DNA from 2 places in the Gallaecimonas kandeliae genome. Region 1 is predicted to be linked to the other one. Evidence: predicted binding sites of a transcription regulator. Region 1 holds the regulator's gene; the other holds the start of a gene.
What was found. Region 1 encodes ArgR, which controls arginine synthesis, uptake and breakdown. Its sites were predicted from a motif close to ANTGAATAAAAATACANT; they were not measured.

Region 1 (3,410 bases):
TTTTGCCCATGGCTTCACCGATGAAGGTCTCGGCGCGGATCACGTCCAGGGTGGTCACGCCGAACAGGCGGGCCTTGTCGTAAACGCCTTTGGCCTTCAGCACTTCTGCGGCGATGGCCACAGTGGTGTTGACGGGGTTGGTGATGATACCGATCAGCGCCTTGGGGCAGTTGTCGGCGATGGCTTCCACCAGGGCGCGCACTATGCCGGCGTTGACGTTGAAGAGGTCGGAACGGTCCATGCCGGGCTTGCGGGGCACGCCGGCGGGGATCAACACAACGTCGGCACCGGTCAGGGCTTCGGCCAGCTTGTCTTGACCGAAACCAGCTACCTTGACGGCGGTGGGGATGTGGCTCAGATCAACGGCAACACCGGGAACAACCGGGGCAACGTCATAGAGGGCCAGTTCGGAACCGGCGGGCAGCTGGGTTTTAAGCAGCAGAGACAGAGCCTGACCGATACCACCGGCGGCGCCAAGAACGGCAACTTTCATCGCATTTTCTCCCTATTGTCTGACCTGTTCAGGTGTGCGCTGCACCTTAGCCCAAGAGCGGTCAAAAAACAATTGGCGCCAGGCTAAGCGGCGCTGGGAGCTGGCCCGGTGGGCGTCAAGATCAGTGGACTTTCAGGTAGTGGGCGAGGATGTGGTCAAGCTGGTTGCGCTGGCGCAGTCCTTCGAGGGCCTTGTTGATGCTCTCCAACAGGGCGTCCTGGCTGCGCCCCTTGGCCAAGGCTATGCCCATGCCGCGGCCGAAGTAGCGAAGGTCGCGCACCGGGCTGCCCATCAGGCGCAGGTCGCTGTTGTTGGGGTCGGACAGCCAGGCGTTGGCCACGGCCGAGTCCACGAAGATGGCGCTGATCCGGCCCTGGCGCAGTTCGTTAAGGGCGCCGTTCAGCTCGTCGTAGCTGGTGAGCTGCCACTGGCGTTGGTCGATGAGGTACTGCTGGTGGCTGGAGCCGTTCTGCACCCCTATGTAGCCGGAGTGGGCGACACGGTCCGTGGAGCTCTTGAGGGTCACGTAGACGGCGGCGTTGCGGTAGTAAGGGTCGGAGAAACGGATGTCGTTGTCATAGTGTGAAGAAATGTCCAAGGCCGCTATGACGGCGTCCAGGTCCCCACCTTCCAACTCGTCCAGCAGGCTGTCGAAGGGGTGCTCGATGATGATGCAGGGCCGCTGCAACTCTTCACAGATGGCATGGGCGATATCCACGTCGACCCCCACCAGCTGGCCGGCGTCGTCGCGGTATTCGAAGGGGGGATAGGTGGCTTCGGTGCCGAACACGAGTGGCTTCCCTTGTTCAGGCATGTCCTTCGCCTCGGCCGCGCTCCAGGTACAGCAGTACAACAGGCCAAGCCAAACCGCCTCGCGTATCACCTTTAACTACCACTCCAAGCTGAATTATTGCCACCAAGACTGACAGCGAAAGCCCCGGGATGCAAGCTGCCAAAGCCCGGCGCCCATGCTACCATGCAGGTTGTGCATGAATATGCAGGTACCCTGCCTGTAGGACACAAAAACAATGACCCAAAGCAATCAAGAAGCCCTGATAAAATCCTTCAAGCAGCTCCTCAAGGAAGAACGTTGCGGTTCCCAGAGCGAGATTGTGACCGCCCTGCAGGGCCAGGGATTTGAAAACATAAGCCAGTCCAAGGTCTCGCGGATGCTCACCAAGTTCGGTGCCGTCCGTACCCGCAACGCCCGCCAAGAGATGGTCTACTGCCTGCCTGCGGAACTGGGGGTACCCACCGCCAGCAGCCAGCTCAAGCACCTGGTGGTGGACGTGGACCACAACGAGTCGATGATCGTCATCAAGACCAGCCCCGGCTCGGCCCAGCTGATCGCCCGGCTGCTGGACTCCTTTACCAAGGCCGACGGCATCATGGGCACCATAGCGGGGGACGATACCATACTGGTGATCCCCACCCGCCTCAGCCACATCCGCGACACATTGAAGATGATCAACGATCTCTTCCGCTGAAAACCAGGCTGACAAATAGAGGGCGCTTAGGCGCCCTTTCTCTTATTTGCTGACCTTGAATTCCGGGTAGGCTTCCATGCCGCACTCGGCCATGTCCACCCCTTCGTACTCTTCCTCTTCGGATACCCGCAGCCCAACCACTTTCTTGAGCAAGAACCAGACGACAAAGGAAGTACCGAAGACCCAGCCGAAAATGCTGGCCACCCCTATGGCCTGGACGCCGAAGCTGCTGCCGCCGTTGGCAAAAGGCACGGCCATCAGGCCCCAGATGCCGGCGACGCCGTGGACAGAGATGGCACCGACAGGATCGTCTATGCGCAGCTTGTCGAGGCCCACCACAGAGAACACCACCAGCACGCCGCCGATGACGCCGACCAGGGTGGCCCAGAGCGGGCTGGGGGCCAGGGGCTCGGCGGTGATGGCCACCAGGCCGGCCAGGGCGCCGTTCACGGCCATGGTCAGGTCGGCCTTGCCGAACAGCCACTTGGCGGTGATGAGGGCGGCGATCAGGCCACCGGCCGCAGCCATGTTGGTGTTGACGAAGACCTTGGCCACGTTGTTGGCCTCACCGATGTTGGAGATCTTCAGTTCTGAGCCGCCGTTGAAGCCGAACCAGCCCAGCCAGAGGATGAACATGCCGAGGGTGGCCAGGGGCAGATTGGAGCCGGGGAAAGCGTTGATCTCGCCGTTCTTGCCGTACTTGCCTTTGCGGGGGCCCAGCAGCAGCACCCCGGCCAGGGCGGCGGAGGCACCGGTGAGGTGCACTATGCCGGAGCCGGCAAAGTCCAGGAAGCCCAGCTTGTCCAAGAAGCCGTGGCCCCATTTCCAGTAACCCTCTATGGGGTAGATGAAGGCGGTCAGCACCACGGCAAAGCCCAGGAAGACCCAGAGCTTCATGCGTTCGGCCACGGCGCCGGACACCACCGACATGGCGGTGGCCACGAACACCACCTGGAAGAAGAAGTCGGCCATGGCGGAATAGACGGGGGCACCGTCGCCACCGGCCAGCACGCTTTCCACGCTGTGGTCGCCACTACCCAGCAGGAAGTGGATACCGGGCCAGATGCTGTTCACGGCTTCGGCCGGGTACATGATGTTGTAGCCACAGAGCATGTACATGACGCAGGCCACGGCGTAGAGCACCATGTTCTTGGTCAGTATCTCTGTGGTGTTCTTGGCCCGCACCAGGCCCGCTTCCAGCATGGCGAAACCGGCCGCCATCCACATGACGAAAGCACCCGACACCAGCAGGTAGAAGGTGTCGAGGGCATAGGCAATTTGTACTGATGGTTGATCCATTATCCTCTCCTCAAAAGTTGCTTGGCATCGCTCAGATGGCGTCTTCGTCACGCTCTTCGGTACGGATGCGGACCACGGTCTCCAGGTCCTGGACCCAGATCTTGCCGTCGCCGACCTTGCCGGTCTGGGCG
Region 2 (3,410 bases), 940 kb from region 1:
CGTAGGCCAGTTTGACCCCTTCCAGTTTGCCGAACACCTCGTAGAGGCTCAGCATGTCGGCCAGGCCCTGGCAAGGGTGGAAGCGGTCGGACAAGGCGTTGATCACCGGCACAGAGCCCTTGGCGGCCAGCTCGTCCAGGGTGGCCTGGCTGTAGGTGCGGGCCACTATGGCGTTGACCCAGCAGGACAGGTTCTGGGCGAAGTCCCCCACCGGCTCGCGCTTGCCCAGCGCCCCGTGGCTCTGGTCCAGGTAGACCACCAGGGCGCCCAACTGCTGGGCACCCAGCTCGAAGGTGACGCGGGTGCGCAGGGAAGGCTTTTCGAACAGCAGGGCCACGGACTTGCCGGCCAGGGCCTGGGCATAGTCGGCCGGGTGGGCCTTGAGGGTGGCGGCCTGTTGCAGCAGGGCCTTGAGCTCTGCGGCGTTCCAATCAAAATCGGTCAATAAATGCTTCATCTTTACCTCAGGGTGCGATGGCGGTGCCGAGGGCGGGGTTGGCCAGGGCCTGGCTGTCCTTCCAGGAGGCCAGGCGCACTGCCCGGCCCAGGGCCTGGGCGGCGTGAAGGGCGGCGTCCACCTTCACCACCATGCCGCCGGTGATGACGCTGTCGGCCTTGAGCCGGGCGATGTCGGCGCCATTCAGTTCAGGCAGCAGCTGGCCCTTTGCATCCAGCACCCCTGAAACGTCGCTCAGCAGCAGCAGTTCGGCGTCCAGCAAAGAGGCCACCATGGCGGCCGCCTCGTCGGCGTTGACGTTGAGCAGCTCCCCTTCCCGGCTGGCGGCGATGCTGCTCACCACCGGCAAGAAGCCCCCCTGCAGCAGCAACGACAGCAAGGTGCTGGAGCCCTGGGTGAGCACGCCCACGGCGCCCCATTCCTCGCCCGCCGGCTCGGCCAGGGCTATGCCGTCGGCCAGGGCCAGGCCCACGGGCTCGCCGTCCAAGGCGCGCAGCCGCGCCACCAGTTTCTTGTTGATCTCTCCGGCCAGGGTGCCCACCACCAGCGGCAGGCTGGCCTCACAGGTGATGCGCTTGCCGTTGTGCTTGCGGGGCTCTATGCCGGCCTGCTTCAGCACCTGGTCGACGCGGTCGCCGCCGCCATGCACCAGCACCACGGGGCGCTCCATGGCCACCAGGGCCTTCAGCAGCTGGTCCAATACCGGGCCCGCCTCCAGGGCGGCACCGCCAATCTTGATCACCAATGGGGTCATAACGCCTCCCAGCCATAGCCCGGCAGGGGCTTCAGCCTGAATCCAAAGTGGATATTTATGCATTCCACCGCCTGGCTGGCGGCGCCCTTGAGCAGGTTGTCGATGGCGCTGGCCAGCACCAGCAGGTCACGCGTTTCATCCAGGGCCCAGCCGATCTGGGCGTAGGGGGTATGGGCCACGTTCTTGATGGCAGGAGCTTTGACCCGCAGATCGCCCGACAGCATGACGGAGGGGTGCTCGCCGTAGCAGTCTAGGTAGAGGGCATCGATATCGGCCTGGACAGTGCCGCTCTGCACCGGCACCGTGATGGTGGCCAGGATGCCGCGGTCGAAGGCCCCCAGGTGCGGGGTGAACACCAGGTCGTGGCCCAGGTGCTGGGCGATCTCCGGCTGGTGGCGGTGGCCCAGCACCCCGTAGGGGCTGAGGCTGACCTCGCAGAATTGGGTATGGGGCTTGTTGGCCTTGCCGGCGCCACTGACGCCGCTCACGGCGTTGATGATGGGCAGGCCCTTGATCAGCCCGGCCTTCATCAGGGGCTTCAAGGCCAACAGGCTGGCGGTGGGGTAGCAACCGGGGGCGGCGATCAGCTTGCTGGCCTTGATGGCTTCGTCGTTCCAGCCCACCAGGCCGTAGACGGCCCTGTTCAGCAGCTCGGCAGCAGGGTGCTCAAAGCCGTACCACTGGGGATAGGCGTCGGCCGCCAGCCGGAAGCCGCCGGAGAGATCGACGATCAGAGCGTCGCTGTGCTTGATGAGTTCCGGCACCAGCTCGGCGGAGGCCTCGTGGGGGGTGGCCAGCAGTATCACCTGGGCGTCACGGGCGGCGGCGATAATGGCAGCCGGGCTGCCGTCTTCGATGGTGCCGGCTATGCCCAAAGGCAGGGGTTCGCCGGCGTTCTTGGAGCCGGCGGAGGCGAACACATGGGCCAGCTTGAGCTGGGGATGGCTGGCTACCAGCTTGCACAGTTCCTGGCCTGTGTAACCGGCGCCACCGATAATGAGGGTATTCAACATGCAACGGCTCTCTGTCTGTGTGACTTCTAGTCTAGATGAGCAGTCTTGATGCCTGACGCAACGCGGCCTGCTCCCGGGCAGGCAAGCCTCCCGGACTAACGGAAAGTGCAGCTGTGTCGTCGCATCGCATGTGACATTTTTATTCCCAAAGCGTGGATTTTAATTCAATGTTCGCTAGACTAACCGCGCTTGATTTTTAATGCAATACCAATAGGAAATTATTCATGAGCAGACTGCCGTCCCTGGATCAGATGTTCAACCGGCTCTTGAGCCTGCCGTCGGTGTCCGCCACGGATCCGGCCCTGGATACGGGCAACAAGGCGGTGATAGAACAGCTGGCCCAGTGGTGCGAGACCCTGGGTTTCAAGGTGACGCTGCAGCCTGTGGGCCCCAACAAGCTCAACCTCTGGGCAGAACTGGGCAGCGGCCCCGGCGGCCTGCTGCTGACAGGCCACGCCGACACAGTGCCCTTCGACGAAGGCCGCTGGCAGAAGAACCCCCTTGGCCTCACCGAGCGGGACGGCCGTTGGTATGGCCTCGGCGCCACCGACATGAAGGGCTTCTTCGCCCTGGTGCTGGGCGCCCTGGAAACCATGGATCTCAGCCAACTCAAGGCGCCGCTGCGCATCGCCGCCACCGCCGACGAGGAGACCACCATGGACGGCGCTCGGCTGCTGGCCGAGGCCAACCCCTTCAGCCCGGCCCTGACCCTGGTGGGCGAGCCCACCGAACTCAAGCCCATAGGCCGCCACAAGGGCCATATCAGCGCCGGCATCCGCATCACAGGCCGGAGCGGCCATTCCTCGGATCCGGCCGCCGGCCTCAACGCCATGGAACTGATGCACGGCGTCATGGGGGACCTCATCGCCCTCAAGGGCAAACTGGCCGAGCGTTACCAGGACAACCACTTCGCCGTGCCCTACCCCACCCTAAACCTCGGTCATATCCACGGCGGCGACAACGCCAACCGCATCTGCGGCTGCTGCGAGCTGCACATCGACATCAGGCCGCTGCCGGGCATGAGCATCCCCGAATTGGAAGGCCTGCTTAAGGAAAGCCTGTCAAATGTAGAAAAAGCACATCCCGGCGCCCTGGCCTGGGAGCACCTGCATGCTCCCTGCCCGGCCTTCGTCAGCCCGCCCGGCCCCTTCCAGGACGAGATCGGCAGGCTTCTGCAAAGCCCGGT

Region 2: a site for ArgR is predicted at 2,376-2,393, ahead of argC (N-acetyl-gamma-glutamyl-phosphate reductase). Genes of this name have one in related genera too.

The regions. Positions count from the first base shown of each region.
Region 1 covers NZ_CP118480.1:513,198-516,607, reverse strand. The annotation lists gene mdh (malate dehydrogenase) at 1-493, opposite strand, end outside; gene PVT67_RS02415 (transporter substrate-binding domain-containing protein) at 615-1,283, opposite strand; gene argR (transcriptional regulator ArgR) at 1,522-1,980, shown strand; gene PVT67_RS02405 (ammonium transporter) at 2,023-3,279, opposite strand; gene PVT67_RS02400 (P-II family nitrogen regulator) at 3,311-3,410, opposite strand, start outside.
Region 2 covers NZ_CP118480.1:3,405,662-3,409,071, forward strand. The annotation lists gene argF (ornithine carbamoyltransferase) at 1-457, opposite strand, end outside; gene argB (acetylglutamate kinase) at 465-1,211, opposite strand; gene argC (N-acetyl-gamma-glutamyl-phosphate reductase) at 1,208-2,224, opposite strand; gene argE (acetylornithine deacetylase) at 2,449-3,410, shown strand, end outside.